DNA from 3 places in the Robertmurraya mesotrionivorans genome. Region 3 is predicted to be linked to each of the others. Evidence: riboswitches for the same ligand, from Rfam matches in the RefSeq annotation. Region 3 holds a riboswitch; each other region holds the start of a gene.
The links. Region 3 has a riboswitch for glycine ahead of ACRX5O_RS06990 (ACT domain-containing protein). Riboswitches for the same ligand answer to the same signal wherever they lie in the genome.

Region 1 (6,691 bases), on a different contig from region 3:
GCTTCGCGATATCTAGTGTACGAACACCAAGCTTCTTTTGTCTCTTTCCACTAAGTACGAACTCATGTTTACAATGTCTGTCAAACGGTAAATCAAAATATGGTTCAAGGCGTCTCATCATATAATTCGCATTTAAAACCGCGTATTCAGTTACTGCTTTTAATCCATCAGGACCCATTGTACGAATATACGTATATGCTCTTACATTAATCCCAAAATTACCGTAGTACGGTTTTACACGGCCAATTGACTGTGGACGATCGTAGTCCAATACAAAAACTCCGTCCTTCTTCGTAACGACTGGCTTTGGTAAGAATGGAATTAAATCTTTCTTTACCCCAACAGGACCAGAACCTGGACCACCGCCACCATGTGGACCAGTGAATGTTTTATGAAGGTTTAAATGGACAACATCAAAGCCCATATCTCCTGGTCTAGCTTTGGAAAGAACTGCATTTAGGTTTGCTCCATCATAATAAAGCTTTCCACCAGCTTCGTGAACGATCTGCGCCATTTCCAGAATATTTTCCTCAAATAAACCAAGAGTATTTGGATTGGTTAGCATTAAGGCAGCAGTGTCTTCTCCAACAACGCTTCTTAGGTCATTTAAATCGACCAATCCATTTTCATCGGACTTAACAGTGATTGTTTCAAACCCTGCGACCGTTGCTGAAGCTGGATTTGTTCCGTGAGCGGAGTCTGGTACAATTACCTTTGTTCTATTTTTGTCGCCATTTGCTTCATGGAAGGCACGAATGAGCATAAGTCCCGTCCACTCACCATGTGCTCCTGCTGCAGGCTGTAACGTCACTTCATCCATACCCGTAATCTCAATTAGATGCTCCTGAAGATCATACATAAGCTCTAATGCACCTTGAACAGAGCTTTCATCTTGAAGTGGATGTAGATGAGCAAAACCAGCCATACGAGCAACGTTTTCGTTGATCTTTGGGTTGTATTTCATCGTACAAGATCCAAGAGGGTAAAAACCGGAATCAACGCCATGATTTCTTTTTGAAAGAGCTGTGTAATGTCGCATGATATCAAGCTCAGAAACCTCGGGTAGATTTGGTTCAACAGCTCGCAAATAATCTGCTGGAATTAAATCATCTAAGTTTACCTCAGGGATATCCATCTCTGGGAGACTATACCCTACTCGGCCAGAGGTACTTAATTCAAAAATGAGCGCTTGGTCTTCCTTATGCATGATAATCCCCCATTCTATCAACAAATAGATCTATTTCTTCTTTTGTACGTAGTTCAGTTACTGCCACGAGCATGTGATTCTTCAACTCTGGATAATCACGACCGAGATCATAACCTCCAATGATTCCTTCCTGTAAAAGCTGTTGGTTCACTTCTTTCACAGGCTTATTTAATACAACAACAAATTCGTTAAAACTCGGTCCATTAAAGGCAATTGTAAATCCTTTATTTTCAAATGCTTTCTTTGCATAGTGGGCTCTTTGGATATTGCTCACAGCCATTTCCTTGACTCCTTTTTTCCCTAAGGCAGTCATAGCGACAGAAGCAGCTAAAGCATTCAACGCTTGGTTGGAACAAATATTAGATGTTGCCTTGTCACGACGGATATGTTGTTCTCTTGCTTGAAGAGTTAAAACAAATCCTCTTCTTCCTTGATCATCTTTTGTTTGACCAACTAGGCGACCAGGAATTTTACGAACCAATTTATTCGTTACCGCAAAATAACCACAATGTGGTCCACCAAATGAAGTTGGAATTCCAAACGGCTGTGCATCTCCCGCTACAATATCAGCACCAAACGCTCCCGGAGGTGTTAATGCACCAAGGGACAAAGGATTGCTCGATACTACAAACATTGCTTTGTTCGCGTGAATGATTTCTTCGAGCTCCTTCATCGGCTCGATTCTTCCAAAGAAGTTTGGATACTGGACGATAACCGCTGCAATATCATCACCCATTTCGCTCTTTAAAGCATCTAAATCAGTGACACCATCTTTGTATGGAATCTCTACGACTTCTACGTATTGTCCTTTTGCATACGTCTTGACTACATCCTTTGTTTCTGGATGTACCGTACTAGAGAGAAGTACCTTTTTACGCTTCGTATGACCAGAGCTTAGCATCGCTGCTTCTGCCAAAGCGGTACCCCCGTCGTACATAGAAGAGTTAGCTACGTCCATACCTGTTAATTCACAAATCATTGTCTGAAATTCAAAGATCGCCTGTAACTCACCTTGTGAGATTTCAGGTTGATAAGGAGTATACGCTGTGTAAAATTCTGAACGTGAAAGAACATGGTCAACAATGACAGGCATGTAATGATCATACACACCAGCTCCTAAAAAGGAAGTATGTGAGCGTAAGTCGGCATTTTTAGCTGCCAAAATTGTTAATTCTTTTAATAAGGCTGTCTCCGATTTAGCTTTTTTTATATTATATTCTCCCTTAAACTGAACACTTTCTGGAATATCGTTAAAAAGCTCCTGTACATCGGAAATTCCGATCTCTTCTAGCATGGCTTTTTTATCGGTTTCTGTCATTGGTAAGTAGCGATGCTTCATGACTTTTGTTCCTCCCTTATTTCTTTTCCCTTTTATAAAATGGTGTTGGTACCACTTTCACCTTCAAGCGTTTCCCACGAATCTCAATTGTTAGCTCCGACTCTCTAGATACGACTGCTGAATCAACTAACGCTAAGCCAATATTTCTTTTCAACGTAGGTGATTGTGTTCCAGTTGTTACTTCTCCTACTAGTTGTTCACCCACATACACCGGATATCCATGTCTTGGGATGCCTCGGTCAATCATTTCAATTCCTATAAGTTTACGAGGGACTCCAGCTTCCTTTTGCTGCTTTAAAGCTTGCTTCCCAATAAAATCTTCTTCCTTATTTACTTTCACAGCGAAACCAATACCAGCCTCTAACGGAGAAATTGAGGAAGAAAGCTCCTGACCATAAAGGGCCAAATTAGCCTCGAAGCGAAGGGTATCACGAGCGCCTAAGCCACAAGGAAGAACGCCTTCTTCTTTACCTGCTTCAAGAATTGTTTCCCATAGGAAAGTCGCATCCTCACTATTACAGTACACCTCAAAGCCATCTTCTCCGGTGTACCCAGTTCTTGAAACAAGCGCCTCTTTTCCTCCAATGGAAACATTCTCTTGGAATTTAAAATATCCAATTGTCGAAAGGTCAACTGTTTCAACAAGCCTCTGGAGAACCTGTTCAGCAAGTGGCCCTTGAAGAGCTAACTGGCCCATTTGTTCAGAAAGATTTTGAAGCCTTACATCCCCCTCAACATAATCGTTTAACCATGTAAAGTCTTTTTCGATATTTGAAGCATTTACAACAAGCAAATAATGGTCGTCATTCAATTTATAGATTAGAAGATCATCGACAGTACCACCATTCTCGTAGCACATAGCAGTATATTGTGCACCACCAATTTGCAGCTTCGATACATCATTGGTCATCATTTTTTGAAGGAATGCCAAACTGTCTGTCCCTTTCACTTCAATTTCTCCCATATGAGAAACATCGAACAATCCTGCCTTCGTTCTTACAGCCTCATGTTCTTCTTTAATGCTTGAAAATTGAACAGGCAGTTCCCATCCTCCAAAGTCAATGGTTTTCCCACCATACTGTTGATACACGTCAAAAATCGGTGTTCTTTTTAGTTGCGCCACTATCATTTCCCCCTTATAAAATCATAAAAAAAGGACAGAGACCCCCCTCTTTGCTTAAGAAAGGTCTCTGTCCTGGCACCTGAAAGTTTACCGTTTGGCTGTCCCCTTTGGTGGCTTCAAATGAATGAAGCGCTCTCCAGAGCTGCGTCAAACAAGAGTTCTTTTGCCTGAGAGATTCACAAATTTTTGCTTGCTCCTTCGGCGCTACTTTGAAGTAGTCTCTCCCCTTGTTCTCATTCGCATTATAAAAATTCCCAATTTGGATAATACTAAGCTGTACTTATAGAACATTCGTCAAAATAAACTATAATGTGACAAATTTCAAAACTTTTAAGATATTATCATCCTACCATTTCGAAACCCATACGGCAATATATTTATCGATCAAAAAGGGAGTTGTTTTTATGACGGTAGAGATTGAGTTTGATTCCTCTTGGCAGGAGGGGCTGGTAGAGAAAATTACAAATGATGGTCCTTGGGGGAACTTTGAGTTATATAAGCTAGCGGTAGAGGTAGAAAAACATACGGTTATTGATAACTTTGAGGGATTACAAGCTCCCAAACATCTTCCCAATTTAACACCGCTTCCCCATCAGCTAGAAGTCGCCAAGCAAGTAGTTGAAAACATGAACGGAAAAGCCATTCTTGCAGATGAAGTAGGTCTAGGGAAAACGATCGAAGCAGGACTCATTTTAAAAGAATACATGATCAGAGGTCTTGTAAAAAAAGTCCTCATTCTTGTTCCCGCCTCCCTCGTTACCCAATGGTCATACGAGTTAACAAGTAAGTTTTATATTCCGGCAGTTTCACAACGTAAAAGCTATGTCTGGGAACAATGTGATGTGGTCGTATCTTCTATTGATACAGCTAAACGGGCTCCTCATAGAGAAATCATTCTCTCCCAAGATTATGATCTTATTATTATTGATGAAGCACATAAATTAAAAAACAATAAAACAAAAAACTATGAATTTGTACAAAGCTTAAAGAAAAAATTCTGCTTACTTCTAACAGCAACCCCAATTCAAAATCGAGTTGGTGAGATTTTCAACCTTGTCTCTCTCTTAAAACCTGGTCATCTAGGAAATGAATCTGTGTTTAATGAAAAATATAAGAAGGATTCCCGAGATATTAACGATAATGAACATTTAAAAGAGCTTGTGAATAAAGTGATGATCAGAAATCGTCGAGCAGACACAGGTATTGAATGGACGAAGAGACAAGTTGAAACAATCCCTATTGAGCTTACTAAGGAAGAGCAGGATTTGTATGATTCTGTTACTGAACTACGGTCAGAGGGAGACTGGACAACTACATCCGCTTTCTCAGTCATGACTCTGCAAAGAGAAGCATGCAGTAGTAGAGAAGCAGTCTTTTTCACATTAAAAAATATGCTTGAAAAGAAGGAAAACCCATCAAAGGAATACCAAGATCAAATCACATATTTAATCGAGAAGGTAAACGCCGTTCATACGAATTCCAAGGCCGTTAAAGCTCTTGAACTGATTCAGAAGGTAAATGATAAAGTCATTATCTTTACGGAATATCGAGCCACTCAACTCTATCTTCAATGGTTTCTAAAGCAAAATGGAATCAGCTCCGTTCCCTTCCGCGGAGGATTTAAAAGAGGTAAAAAAGATTGGATGAGACAGCTTTTTGAAAACAATGTACAGGTCCTTATTGCAACCGAAGCAGGAGGAGAAGGAATTAATCTTCAGTTCTGTAATCATATCATTAACTTTGATCTGCCTTGGAATCCTATGAGACTAGAGCAACGTATCGGGAGAATTCATCGTCTAGGGCAAGAAAAAGACGTGATGATTTATAATTTTGCAACTAAAGGTACAGTGGAAGAACATGTCCTTAAGCTACTACATGAAAAAATTAATTTATTTGAAAAAGTGATTGGTGATCTCGATGATATTCTTACTCGTTTAGAGTTTGGTAGCTTTGAGGATCATCTTTCAGATATATTCGGAAACTCCACCTCTGAAGGGGAAATGCGAATAAAAATGGACAACCTAGCTTCCATGATTCAATTTGCTGAAGAAGTAAAGGATGGTGATTATCGTGCAGCAACAGGAAATTCATAATTTTTTGGTGAAGTACTTTACTGCTAACCAATGCGAAATACTCGCGAATACCGGTTCATATTTAACTGTGCAATTAACGATTAAACTAGATAAGGAATTAATGAATCGCCCGTTTTATTGGCATTACTTAGAAAAAACAGGTGGAGTTCCAAACCCTATGGAACTTACGCTTATTACGGATCAAAAAAAGACACCTGACGATATTAAAGGAGAGGTCATACACTTTGGTTCACCAAGACTTCATCAAATATTTAACTCAACTAAAAACCTTGCTGGGTATATTCGGCTCTATGAAGATCATCAAGCAACCATGGGTCAACAAGTACCATTGCGCCCTTGGTTAGGTATGAATGTAAAAATCTCCTATCAATGTGACCGTAAAAGAGACGTCTTTCGGTCGATAGGTCTACAATTAATTAATGGACAAATAATCGAGAACTTCCACGAAGAACTAATAAGATTACAATTAGCTCGCAAAATACCTGATTACTCTTTTACCTTATCACCACTTATTATGCCGAATAGTGGGGTAACACGAATTCAGAATATGATTCGTTCAAACATTCTTGAAGAAGATCATTCATGGGCAAACTTGGCTAGAGAACGCTGGTCAAAAGACTTGAGATTGCTGGAGCATTTTTATGAAGAAGCGGAGGAAAAAGGGGAAAGCTATGAAAATGAAAAACGAGCCTTACAGGAGCAATACGAGCCAAAAGTTCAGATTTCGATTATAAACGGCGGTATTTTTTACTTATCCGAAAAAGCAATTTAAAGGGAACGACTCATTTGTCATTCCCTTTAAATGATTTCTCTCTCTTTCCTCTGTTCATCATAATGACATATGGAATAATACCAAACCAGCGAAAAGCAAATGCTTCTCTCGTTTCTTTTTTTTCCTTCCTGATTTTTTTTCTTTCTTCCTTCGGTTG
Region 2 (6,691 bases), on a different contig from region 3:
AAATAAAAAAACAGGAGCTAGTAATAAATAAGAAAAAGTGCGTCCAAATCGGTTTCGGACCATATGAAAAAACCCCTCATTTGGGCTGTTTTTTATGATGTAAAAAATTAACCAAAGAAAAATTATGGCAATCGGGTAAGCAACAATCACACTTAACCAACTATCCCTCCCGGCAGCTGTCAATAAATTTGGAATGAGTATGACATGGTTAAGCAAACCAGTTGATAGGACTAGCAATAGAAATAATTGTCTTGGTAGTAGTATCTTCCCTAGGTTTTGCATAAATTTCTCCTATTTAGCAGTTTTAATATTAAATTCACCTAAACTTCAGTTTTTATGTTGTACATAGTTGAAAAAGATTATAAGAAACAACATTAGGTTGATTGCCTTTGATCGTCTGACTGCAAGGGTTATTCGGACAGGACTCGTTGGAATTGGCACTTGGGAGTCCGAATCCAAGGGTTATTCGGACAGGACTCGTTGGAATTGGCGCCTGGGTGTCCGAATCCAGGGGTTTTTCGGACAGGACTCGTTGGAATTGGCACTTGGGAGTCCGAATCCAGGGGTTTTTCGGACAGGACTCGTTGGAATTGGCACTTGGGAGTCCGAATCCAGGGGTTTTTCGGACAGGACTCGTTGGAATTGGCACTTGGGAGTCCGAATCCAGGGGTTTTTCGGACAGGACTCGTTGGAATTGGCACTTGGGAGTCCGAATCCAGGGGTTTTTCGGACAGGACTCGTTGGAATTGGCACTTGGGTGTCTTATGCACCCGAAAATAGGGACCCTTTGTCTTTCGACAAAGGGTCCCTATTTTACACATGTAAGTAGCTTTCTTTCATTCTTATTTGAATACATATTTTGATCAGCTTGAGCGAATAGTCTAGTCATTTGTCCAATCGAATTTTGAGAAAAAGCACATCCAATAGATAGTTTAATCTCTAAATTTAAGGAGCTAGTATTATACTCTTGGATCCTATTCAATATTTGGGAAACAAGCTGTTTAGACTCTCCTTTTGCTATTTCTTTAACGAGTAAGACAAATTCGTCTCCACCTAATCTTGCGACCGTAATGGTTTCCGAAGAAAATTCTTGGAGTACCCGCGCTGCGTTTTTAATTAGTTCATCGCCTTGTTTGTGTCCATATGTATCGTTCGTCGCCTTTAGATCATCTAAATCACAAACAAGAATAGCCACAGACGAGTTCTTATCCTCATTCAACACGGTACACTCTGATTCGAAAAAATCTCTATTATATATTCCCGTTAATGAGTCATGATTAATTCGATATTCTAAATCTCGCTGATATTCTATCCATTTCTTCCGCTCTACTTTCCTGTAAACCGGCAAATTCATTAGACCTACTAGTAAACCTAATGAGAAGTAAAGCAACCACATATATTCCCCTACTCACTATGTAAATTATTTACTATTCTTAATATAATTGGCAATTAATACTATTATTATAGTTCTTTATAACTATACTGTAAATAAATAGATATATGTTCTAAAATAAAATAAAGTAACCAGAATTTGATCTAGTTACTTTAGATTTTATTCATAAATTAAAGATGTTTTGTTCTCTTACTTTTAAAGAAATACAAAACAAATAATAAAACAAACCATAATGGTGTCAACATTAATGCTGAACGAGTGGATTCTGAAATAAGCATCACAAGTAAAATAAACCCAAAAAGTGCTAGTACAACATAATTAATAAATGGTGTTAGAGGAGCTTTAAATACTGATTTTTGATGTAAATCAGGACGAGTTTTCTTATATCTAATATGAGAGATTAATATAATGCTCCACACCCAAATGAAACAAATGGCACTTATGGTTGTCACAATTCCAAAGGCTTGCTCGGGGATGAGTTTACTTAAAAGTGTCCCCACAGAAACAATGACCGTTGAAATAAGTAGTGCATTACTTGGCACTGCATTTTTGTTTAATTTTGAAAGCATACCCGTTCCACCATTTTGACGTCCTAAGTTATACATAATACGGCTTGTAGAGAATAATCCACTATTACTCGCAGATGCAGCAGACGTTAATACGACAAAGTTAATGATTCCAGCTGCAACGGGAATACCAACTAAACTAAAGGTCTTAACAAAAGGACTTGTATCTGCATTCAACTGGTTCCATGGATTAATAGAAAGCAGAACAATTAGAGCACCTACATAAAAGAACAGAATTCTTAAAGGAATTTTGTTTATCGCTGAAGGAATATTTTTCTTTGGATTAGCTGTTTCTGCAGCTGATACACCAACCAACTCTACTCCAACAAAAGCAAATACGACCATTTGGAAAGAAAACAAAAAGCCGCTAATTCCATTCGGGAAAAACCCTCCGTGTTGCCATAAATTTTGTACAGACACCGTTCCTGCCTCTGTTTTAAATCCAATAACTAGTAAAACAACCCCAATAACAATTAAAGCAAGAATCGTTATAACCTTAATAATAGCAAACCAAAATTCTAATTCTCCAAAAAGCTTTACTGTTAATAGATTCAATCCTAATAAAATGATTAAACAGATGAGTGCTGGTACCCATTGCGGAATATCGAACCAATACTGCACATACATTCCTACCGCAATAATATCGGCCATCGCCGTCATAATCCAACAGAACCAGTACGTCCACCCTGTTACAAAGCCTGCCCATGGCCCAATATAATCCACTGCAAAATCGGTAAACGATTGATAACCTGCATTCGATAACAAAAGCTCCCCTAATGCTCTCATAACAAAAAAGGTTGCTATACCCACTATTAAATAAGCTAAGATGATTGAGGGACCTGCTAATGAAATTGCTTTTCCTGAACCTAAAAATAAGCCGGTACCAATCGTTCCACCAATTGCGATTAGTTGTACGTGACGATTTTTCAGTTCCCTTTTTAACTCATGCTGTGCCACTTGAAATTCCTCCGTTTTCTCTCTAATAATTATTGTAAGAATAATAGCCATAAAAAAAGAGACTGGAGTTCCCCCCAATCTCTTAAAACGTCAGAATAACAAATACACATGGTAAAATGATAAAAGAGACTTACTTACTCTTCCAATCATACCAAATAGTATCTTTACTCTTCTGTCCTTTTGCCTGAGATTGTGAACCCTTCGGCGTCGCAATACGCGATCTCTCCAGAAGCCGCTCCTGTTATAGTTTGACCCATAACAATCATAGCTCGCTTAATTATTTTATTTACAGCCTAGATTTGTTGCTTTCAACAAACTCCAAAGCTATTATCGTACAATAATTTGTAATTCTAACAGTATTCTTTTAGTTGGTCAAGAATATTTTTGTGATATGTTGATCAATTTAATTTAACACATTATGAACCTACTATTTGATAAGTAGATCCTTCTGATTGTTTGCTTGGATATGTAGTCACCACTAAAAAAATAAAGAATAACCGTTGCACCAAATAACCAACGGTAAATATCTGTTCTTTCTAACCAAACGGACCACCTAGATTTCATAATACACCTTCTCCTAATTACTTCACTCAAATTTCAGTAATTATTCAAGACAAACCTTAAGAAAACCTTAAAATAAAAAATGCCCTTAACAAAGAGCATTTTACTTTTGAATAGTATTATCAAATAGTTGAGACTCTAACTTACGAACCCAATTATAATATCCTAGCAAAATTAGGAGTAATACTGGGTCCACAATCGCTGCATGCCACAGCTTCCACCAACCATAGTGAAAATATCCCCAAGGTTCGGGAAGCAAGGTTATCGATTCATAGATTAGAATTCCAATTACCCAAAAGAAAATATAAATGAATCTTTTCCAAACCGATTTTTTAAAAGGAAACCAGTTCAGAAACATCATATTAACTGGTGGAATAAGCACAGTATGTGGAAGGAGACCTACCCAATCAATACCTTTATTAAAATACCAATATCCATGATATTTAAATTCTACAAAAAGATCAAAGCCCACCTGAAATGCAATTGTAAACACCCAAATATGTACAATTTGATTAGCAGTCAATCTTTTATTCGTTTTAAAGGCAATAAGATTAAAAAGTATAATGGCAATAATCAGACCTATCATATCATTTTCCTTTTTTATTTTTTAAACTTCCCATAATATAGGTAACTTACACATAAATTCCCCTACTATTTATCTCAACCTATTTCATTTCCCATATAAAAGTAACCGCACTTTTAGGAGGAAGAGTATACGTAAAAAATGAACCTCTATCATTAACTTGAAACCTTGTTTCATTATCACTAGGATTTAAGGCGATAAGTACAGTAGAATGATCAAGGTTTTCATAGGCAATCGTCTCAATGATTCCAGGAAAGCTTGTTGAAGCAATTCTTATCGCTCCAGCTTGAACGAATTTACTTGCGTGCCCGATTGAATAGTATTCAACATTCATCGTCACTTTCCCAGTTTCCTGATTAATCGTGACAACCCCACGGCAATTTTCACAACCTCCATTGGTTGGCCCTCCTTTTTCATCTAGTGCCATATTCCACATCAACACACTCTTCGCCCAGTTTCTTGGACCTCCAATAATCAAATTGGACATTTGCCAACTTAAATTATCCCCAAAATCCTCGCTCCATTCACCACCACTGCACTCAGATAGATAAATATGTTTATCAGGGAAATTGGCATGTACTCGAGTCATAGATTCCGGTGTTCCTTTATAACAATGAAACGCAGCTCCCTCTGTATATTTGTTCGCGTCCTCATGTTGAAGCACTGTAGAAATAAATTCGGAAGCCCCCTCCCAGTTATGATCATAGGCAATAATTTTTGTATCGATCTTGTTCGATTCAAGTGCCGGACCTAAGTATTTTCCAATAAACACAGCTTGTTCTTCCGCGCTCATACTCATCGTTGGATAATTAGGTGACGTAAAGTCTGGCTCATTTTGAATAGTAATACTATCAATCGGAAGCCCTTTTTCTTCATATGATTTTATATAACGAACGAAATAGTCTGCGTAGGCTTTGTATGTTTCCTCTGTCGTATAGTCAAGGTACCAACCATTAAATGTTTTTTCTCCGTATTTCATCCATGATGGTGCGGTCCATGGTGTTCCCATGATCTTCAGATTCTGGTTTTGGCTTCGAGCCTCCAGTAGGACATTGATAACCTCTTGATCTTTATCCACCGAAAAGCGACTTAAACTAATATCCTCTTCATCCGCATACGTGTAGCTGCTCGCATTTCCTTTATCATCAACTGAAAAATCAGATCCTCCAATTGAATGTCTTACATAACTGATATGAATACCATTTGCTGAAAACAAGTCCTTTAGAAGCATCTCCTTAGACGATTGGTTTAATTTATTATTTATTAAATAGGCCGAAGAACCGGTTATCGCAGCCCCAAACCCATCCATCGTTTGGTATTTTGTTTCACGGTCGATCGTGATGGTTTGGATATTTTTTTCTTTTATTTTCGAAAATGGTAGTGGAGATTTTTGAGTAAGAAGGTTCTTTTGATCACCCGTTGTTAGCCAGATAGAAGCCTCATTCCGTTCCACCGATGACTCTCGGTTCTCTGCTCTTTCCTTAAAAATTGAGAACGTGCTAATACCACCTAATAACAAAAATAGAAAGACTAGAAGTATAATTTTGTGATTGTAGTTCATATTTGTCACCTCTTTGGTTTTATTTCGCACATATTTAAACCAACCAACAAACTTATTTTCAAAAAAATCCCCACAAGCACATAACGAACTTGTGGGGGAAAATTAATAGGATTATCTTCTTGCCTGATTATCCTTACTGTTTTTTTCACTTTGCTTTTCATGCTTCAGCTTATTTTCATTTGACTTGTTTGAGTTTGCTTTAGATAATTCGTTTTTATCTGAGTCAGCATTCGTTGCTTGATTAAATTGCTGACTAATTTCTTTTGATATGGTGATACTGCCTTTCAAGCGAATATCCGTAGAAGAGCTACCAACGTAGATAGGTACCTCACCAGAAGGCATCACCCATTCATTTTTCTCTTCGTCATAATAAGATAATGCTTTTGCATCAAGCTGAATTGTTACACCACTTTGTTTACCTGGCATTAATTCAAGCTTTTGGAATCCTGCTAATTGTTTTGGAGCTGTTTCAACATCCGTCGGCAATTCACCAGTATACACCTGAACAACCTCTGAACCTGCTACATCTCCAGTATTCCTTACATTTAACGAGACTTCAATCGATGGTTCTTCCGTTTTCTTCGATGAATTTACCTTTGTTTTTAAATTCTTATAGCCAAAGTCTGTATAAGATAATCCATGACCGAAGGAGAACGCCGCATCAATATCCGCTTTTTCAAAGCCACGGTATCCAACGAAAATTCCTTCCGTATATTTAGTTACTTCGTTAATTCCTGGATATTGCTCTTCTGAAGAAACTGGTGTTGAATCTTCATCTACTGGGAAGGTAACCGGTAATTTACCCGATGGATTTACATCTCCGAATAGTACATCGGCAATGGCGTTCCCTTGTTCTTGTCCTGGGTACCATGCTTGGACAATTGAAGGTACTTGATCCTTCCAATCTCCCATTTCAATAGCTGTTCCACTTTCATTCACAACTACCACGTTTTTGTTCACTTTTGCTACTTCTTTAATCAGTTGTTCCTGGTTATTCGGAAGTTCCATATCAGAACGATCCACATACCCTTCGCTATCATACGTTCTTGTTACAATCACTGCTACATCTG
Region 3 (6,691 bases):
AAGCTAAATATTTTAGGTGAAAACCCAAGTGAAAAACTGATTTATCTGTTATCGAATGAGTTACATATTAATGAACTTACACCGCCAGCATTTCTTTGGCATACAGCTGATGATGAATCAGTAGACGTGGAGAACAGCTTCCTCTATGCAAAAGGGTTAAGGAGAAATTCCGTTCCTCTTGAACTACATGTATTTGAAAGTGGTCGACATGGATTAGGGTTAGCGGAGGATCATCCAGAAGTAAAAGTTTGGCCAAAGCTTTGTGAAAGATGGCTAAGAAAAAGGGGATTTTAAACCTATCTTGCGACACCGTTAGAAAAATTAGGAGGGAAATATGTTAACGAAAGATGAGATAAGGATTCTAGATCCTTTTATCCTTACTGACCATGATTCAAAAAACTATTATTTGTATGGAACGACAGGATTTGATGCCTATAAAAGCAGAGACTTAGTAAACTGGGAAGGTCCATTTCCCGTTTTCCGACCGGACGCATACTTTTGGGCAAATCAACATTACTGGGCACCTGAGGTGTATTTTTATCATGATCAGTATTATATGTTTGCTAGTTTTAAAGGGGAAGGAAAATGTCGCGGTACTCAAATCCTAGCTTCAGACCATCCATTAGGTCCGTTTTCACCTCTTTCAGAACATCCGATTACTCCTAGTCATTGGGAATGTCTTGATGGGACATTATTTATAGATAGTAACGAAGAACCATGGATCATTTTTTGCCATGAATGGCTTCAGGTTCAAGATGGAGAAATCTGTGCCCAGCGCTTATCACCTGATTTTCAATCGACAGTAGGGGAGCCTTATTTTTTGTTCAAAGCGTCAAGTGCCAACTGGGCAGTCTCGGTGAGAGGGGAGACGGAATATATCACAGACGGACCTTTTCTGTATCAAGATCAAAAAGGACGGTTACAAATGCTATGGTCAAGTAGAAGTCCTAAAGGGTATGCGGTTGGAATCGCTATATCAGAATCTGGTGATATACGTGGCCCGTGGGTTCAGGAGAAGGAATCTTTATTAGACGAAGATGGCGGACATGCGATGCTATTTAGAACTTTTAATGATGAATTAAAACTAGCCATTCATTCACCCAATCGGTCCCAAAATGAACGACCTGTATTTTTATCGGTTTTAGAGCAAAATGGCAAACTAGTCGTAGAAAAGTGAAAGAAAAAACTGTGTACCAAAAATGGTTAACACAGTTTTTTCTTTACCACTAATAATTTAATTAATCAGTGCTTGTAATGGTGCGGGAATTCTTCCACCGCGATTGATCATTTTTTGTGAGCTAAATGGATTTACTCCCATAACCGGTGCTCTTCCAAGAAGTCCTCCAAATTCAACCATTTCTCCTTCTTGTTTTCCAGGCACAGGGATGACCCTTACTGCTGTTGTTTTTTTGTTAATCATTCCGATGGCCGCTTCATCTGCAATCATTGCGGATAGGGTAGCAGGGGTAACATCTCCTGTTATAGCTATCATATCAAGGCCGACTGAACAGACGCATGTCATTGCTTCAAGCTTTGATAAACTTAGAGCACCGTCAATAATTCCTCGAATCATTCCATTATCTTCACTGACCGGGATAAAAGCACCGCTTAATCCACCAACATAAGAACTGGCCATGGCTCCACCTTTTTTTACCGCATCATTCATGAGGGCCAGGGCTGCGATCGTTCCATGAGTACCTACGCGCTCAAGACCGATTTCCTCTAAGATTTCTGCAACACTATCATTAATGGCGTTGGTAGGAGCCAAGGAGAGGTCCATAATTCCAAACGGAATGCCGAGCCGATTGGCTACCACTCTACCAATAAGCTCACCTGCACGTGTAATCTTGAACGCTGTTTTTTTGATAATATCAGATACTTCTCCTAGGTCAGCTTGTGGGTGTTTTTTTAACGCGTTCAATACGACGCCAGGGCCGCTAACTCCAACGTTAATAACAACTTCGCCTTCTCCAGCTCCATGAAAAGCTCCTGCCATAAATGGATTATCTTCAACTGGATTACAAAATACGACGAGTTTAGCACACGCAATTCCATTTTGATCCTTTGTCCGCTCGGCTGCTTCTTTGATAACATATCCTAATTGCCTAACCGCATCCATATTGATACCGGTGCGAGTGGTGGCGACTGAAACTGAGGAGCAAACGCGCTCTGTTACACTAAGTGCTTCTGGCAAGGCTTTAAGTAAGGTCTCATCTCCTTTAGAAAATCCTTTGTGAACAAGGGCAGAGAATCCTCCGATAAAATCTACACCTAATTGCTTTGCGGCTAGGTCAAGAGTTTTTGCAAGCTCCACGGTTTGTTCAACGGTTGCACTTCCTAGGATTTCAGCAATCGGGGTAATAGATATACGCTTATTAATAATCGGAACGCCAAATTCCTTTTCTGCTTCTTCTGCTACTTTCGTTAAATCCTTAGCATAAGTAGTTATTTTATGAAATACATTTTGCTGCATTTTATGGAAATCGGAATCCGCACAATCACGGAGACTGATTCCCATTGTTACTGTTCGGATATCAAGGTTTTCCATTTGAACCATTCGTATTGTTTGAAGGATTTCATCCATTGCAATTGTCATATACAGTCACCACCTAACTAAATTCTGTGCATCGCTTGAAAAATCTCTTCAAGCTGAATGTTTATTTTTAAATCCATTTCCTCTCCAACTAAGTCCAGTTGGTCACGGAGTTTTGACAAATTTTCATTTCCGGTCACGTCAATAATCATCATCATGGTAAAAAAGTCTTGTAAAATGGTTTGGCTGATATCCAAAATATTCATATTATTTTCAGCGAGAATAGTTGTCACTTTTGATATAATGCCAACCTTGTCCTTTCCAATCACACTTACCACTGCACGTCTTCTTTCCATTCGTTCCACCTCATTATTTTTTTGAAATAAAAAAAGATTGGAGTATCTCCAATCTCGGGTAAGAAGAGTGTGCAAAATATTATTATGCAAACATTCTCTCCTGTCCTTTTGCCTGAGATTGTGAATCCTTCGGCGCCGTATACATACGGTCTCTCCAGAAGCTGCTCCGGTAATAGTTTGATCCACTACCATCATGGCGGCTGTATTGAATTAAGTAAGATATTATCAATAAATAATAATTCAGTCAATTAAAATTTGTGAAAAATAAAAAAAAGACGGTATCGATTTTGACTTTTCTGAAAATTAATATTGAAAAATGGTAAAAAAGAACATATAATCAAAAATGAGCATAAACGAGCAAAAACATCCACGTTTATGAATGAATGTAAACGATTTATGAAAGCGCTATATTTTTGGAGGTGAGGCTTATACATAATAAAGGAAAATCTACTAGATAGAATTTCTATTTTCCTGTAGCAAAAAAAAGCAAGAAAAAAGTACGATTCAGGGGGACCCACGGCCAAATGGAAAAAAACCCTAAATCATACCTCTATTTGAGTATGCCTAAAATTCTTTAGAATTTTAGAACTCATTTTTATGGTATGGCAAAACAAACTTTTTTTCAAGATTTGTATTTTGAAAAACAACTATTATTCTAGGAAATTATTATTTGGAGGTTTTGATACCATGAAAATCATGAAGAGATTCCACATTATTTTATTCGTATTACTCTTAACTTTATTAAATGCTTGTAGCAGTGGAGAGAGCTCTTCTACGAATGCTACGGATGAAAATAATACTGATGATAAAGAAAAACAACTTAAGATCGGGTTGACCGTTCCAACTTTAGGGAATCCATTCTTCGTAGCAATGTCCAAAGGGGCTGAAGAAGTTGCTGCTAAATATGATGCAGAAGTCATTACTGTGAGTGCAGATCATGATCTGGCAAAGCAAACGGCACAAATTGAAGACTTCATTACAAAGAAAGTCGATCTCATTTTGTTAAGTCCATTTGATTCGGCTGGGATTGCAGGTGCAGTTAGTCAAGCAAAAGCAGCTGGAATTCCGGTTGTCGCTCTTGACGGTTTTGCAGAAGGTGGAATCGATACAGTTGTGATGTCAGATAATGTTCAAGCGGGGAGATTAGCTGCTGAGTACTTAGTAGAGCAATTGAATGAAAAAGGAAATATTGTCATTATTGATGGACCTCCTGTATCAGCTGTAACAGATAGAATTAAGGGCTTTAATGAAGTGATAAGCAAATATCCTGACATTAAAGTGGTTGCTAACCAGAACGGAGAAGGTAACCGTGAGAAGGCGCTTACTGTAATGGAAGGAATATTATCTGCCAATAAGAAAATTGATGCCGTTTTTACCATTAATGACGAAGAAGCTGTCGGAGTACAAATTGCTCAAGAACAAGCTGGTAGAGAAGATGAGTTCTTTCTCGTAAGTGTTGATGGTGCTCCTGCTGCAGTTGATGCACTGAATAAAGGTGGCAGCTTTGCAGGTACTTCAGCACAGTTCCCTAATCAGATGGTGATTGATGGTGTAGCTTTAGCATTAAAAATAATAGATGGAGAGAAAGTAGACTCAGAAGTTCTTATCCCAACTGAATTCATTACTCAAGAAAATGTTGATTCATATAGTGGGTGGTAATCAGTACCCCTCGGAATGAAAAGATAAACATAGTGCTCTAATATCGAGCACTATGTTTACACCAAATGTATGTAGGGAGGGGCAGTAATGAACGTAACGAAAAAGCAACAAACGAAGCATTATTCTCTAAATGAACAACCTATAATGAGTATGAAGGGTGTAACAAAGCAGTTTTCTGGTGTGAAGGTGTTACAAAACGTTGATATTGAGCTTTTTAAAGGGGAAGTTCATGCATTAATGGGTGAGAATGGTGCAGGGAAATCTACTTTAATGAAAATAATGGCAGGTGTGTACCAACCTGATGGCGGATCGATTATCTACAAAGGTGAAGAAGTGCGGTGGAATCATCCCATGGATGCTAGAAGCAAAGGTATTAGTGTTATTCATCAAGAGATAAGTTTATCGCCCAACTTATCGATTGGAGAAAATATATTAATGGGTACCTCGTTAAAGAAAAATAGAATGGGTTTAATTAGCTGGAACGATATTTATGAAAAAGCTGAAAAAGTTTTAACTTCCATTGGTTCTTCATTGGATCCTCGAGCGGATGTTAGTTCATTAAGTGTCGCTCAACAACAAATGGTGGAGATTGCTCGTGCATTATCACTTAACTCAGAAATATTAATTATGGATGAACCAACCGCCTCTCTAACAGATAAAGAAATAGAGAAGCTTTTTATAATCATAGACGAATTAAAAAGAAAAGGTGTTGCGATCGTTTACATTTCCCACCGAATGGACGAAATTTTTAAAATTTCCAATCGTTTTACCGTACTTCGAGACGGTCGCTTGGTCACGAGCGGTCCAATATCGGAAACAAATCCTACGCATTTAGTAAAACTTATGGTAGGACGAGAATTAAATGAGCTGTTTGTAAGAGAGAGAAGCGAAAATGATACAGGAGCGAAGAATCAACAACCAGTACTCGAGTTGAAAGGTGTCTCCGACAAAAAAATCGTGAAAAATGTCTCGTTGAAAATTTATCCTGGGGAAATTGTTGGTTTAGCAGGACTTGTTGGAGCTGGAAGAACTGAACTGGTGAGGACCATCTTTGGTTTATCCGAACGGTCAGAGGGTCAAATTATCATGGACGGAAAGTCTGTTCAGATAAGGAACCCAATTGATGCGATGAAGCTCGGGATCGCCCACGTACCTGAAAGCAGGAAAGAACAGGGTTTATTACCGAATCTATCAGTCAAAGAAAATATCATGATGGCACAATACCCCCTGTACCGTAAATTTAGGATTTTGCAATATAAGAAAATCAACCGTGAAGCGGATCGCTATATTGAAGAACTTGGAGTCAGAACGGCATCAAAAGAACAAAACGTAATGGGCCTTAGCGGTGGAAATCAACAGAAAGTCGTTATAGCAAAATGGCTATCCATTGGTCCAAAGGTACTGCTGCTAGACGAGCCTACACGAGGGGTAGATATAGGTGCGAAAACAGAGATTCATAAAATTATTAATCAACTAGCTGAAAAAGGACTTGCTGTATTGATGATTTCTTCTGAATTACCCGAAATACTTGGAGTAAGTGATCGGATCGTAGTGATGCACGAAGGCAGACTAAGAGCCGAACTGTCTCATGCGGAAGCAACACAGGAAAAAATAATGTTCTATGCTACAGGAGAGGTTAAATGATGAATATTAATGTACAATCTACTAGTCCAACAGTAGTTACATTCAAGGATCGTTCCAAACAAATATTTAATCAGCTGGGCATGTTAATCATTCTTGCTTTATTAATCGTAGTTATGAGTGTGATCGCACCAAATTTCACAGATTCAAGTAATATATTAAACGTATTGAAGCAAAGCTCAATCACTGCAATTCTTGCTGCTGGAATGACCGTTGTTATATTAACAGGTGGGATAGATTTATCTGTTGGATCAACTCTCGCTTTAAGCGGTGTAATATCTGTTTTACTTTCAAACGCAGGAGCTCCTGTTGTATTAGCGATGTTAGCTGGAGCTGGTGTTGGATATGTGGCTGGGGCGATTAACGGTTATTTAACAGCGGTAACCAAGCTACCTGCGTTTATCGTCACACTTGGTAGTATGACATATTTAAGAGGATTGGCGTATGTCATTACAGGTGGTTATCCCGTAGTTTTAGCATCAGAGAAGTTCAAGTTTATTGG

Region 1: it holds a riboswitch for glycine, as region 3 does, so the genes downstream of both, gcvT (glycine cleavage system aminomethyltransferase GcvT) here and ACRX5O_RS06990 (ACT domain-containing protein) in region 3, are expected to answer to the same signal.
Region 2: it holds a riboswitch for glycine, as region 3 does, so the genes downstream of both, ACRX5O_RS17975 (amino acid permease) here and ACRX5O_RS06990 (ACT domain-containing protein) in region 3, are expected to answer to the same signal.

The regions. Positions count from the first base shown of each region.
Region 1 is NZ_JBPCCH010000001.1:450,960-457,650, reverse strand. Features, by position in the region: gene gcvPB (aminomethyl-transferring glycine dehydrogenase subunit GcvPB) at 1-1,207, opposite strand, end outside; gene gcvPA (aminomethyl-transferring glycine dehydrogenase subunit GcvPA) at 1,200-2,546, opposite strand; gene gcvT (glycine cleavage system aminomethyltransferase GcvT) at 2,563-3,675, opposite strand; glycine riboswitch at 3,815-3,906, opposite strand; gene ACRX5O_RS02290 (DEAD/DEAH box helicase) at 4,074-5,762, shown strand; gene ACRX5O_RS02285 (YqhG family protein) at 5,740-6,534, shown strand; gene ACRX5O_RS02280 (YqzE family protein) at 6,545-6,691, opposite strand, start outside.
Region 2 is NZ_JBPCCH010000013.1:48,394-55,084, forward strand. Features, by position in the region: gene ACRX5O_RS17965 (endospore germination permease) at 1-282, opposite strand, end outside; gene ACRX5O_RS17970 (GGDEF domain-containing protein) at 809-1,396, opposite strand; gene ACRX5O_RS17975 (amino acid permease) at 1,564-2,916, opposite strand; glycine riboswitch at 3,079-3,155, opposite strand; gene ACRX5O_RS17980 (hypothetical protein) at 3,325-3,480, opposite strand; gene ACRX5O_RS17985 (hypothetical protein) at 3,581-4,063, opposite strand; gene ACRX5O_RS17990 (glycoside hydrolase family 30 protein) at 4,143-5,621, opposite strand; gene ACRX5O_RS17995 (beta-glucosidase) at 5,733-6,691, opposite strand, start outside.
Region 3 is NZ_JBPCCH010000003.1:111,954-118,644, reverse strand. Features, by position in the region: gene ACRX5O_RS07005 (alpha/beta hydrolase) at 1-294, shown strand, start outside; gene ACRX5O_RS07000 (glycoside hydrolase family 43 protein) at 335-1,177, shown strand; gene ACRX5O_RS06995 (PFL family protein) at 1,235-2,596, opposite strand; gene ACRX5O_RS06990 (ACT domain-containing protein) at 2,614-2,889, opposite strand; glycine riboswitch at 2,980-3,057, opposite strand; gene ACRX5O_RS06985 (ABC transporter substrate-binding protein) at 3,577-4,548, shown strand; gene ACRX5O_RS06980 (sugar ABC transporter ATP-binding protein) at 4,636-6,192, shown strand; gene ACRX5O_RS06975 (ABC transporter permease) at 6,192-6,691, shown strand, end outside.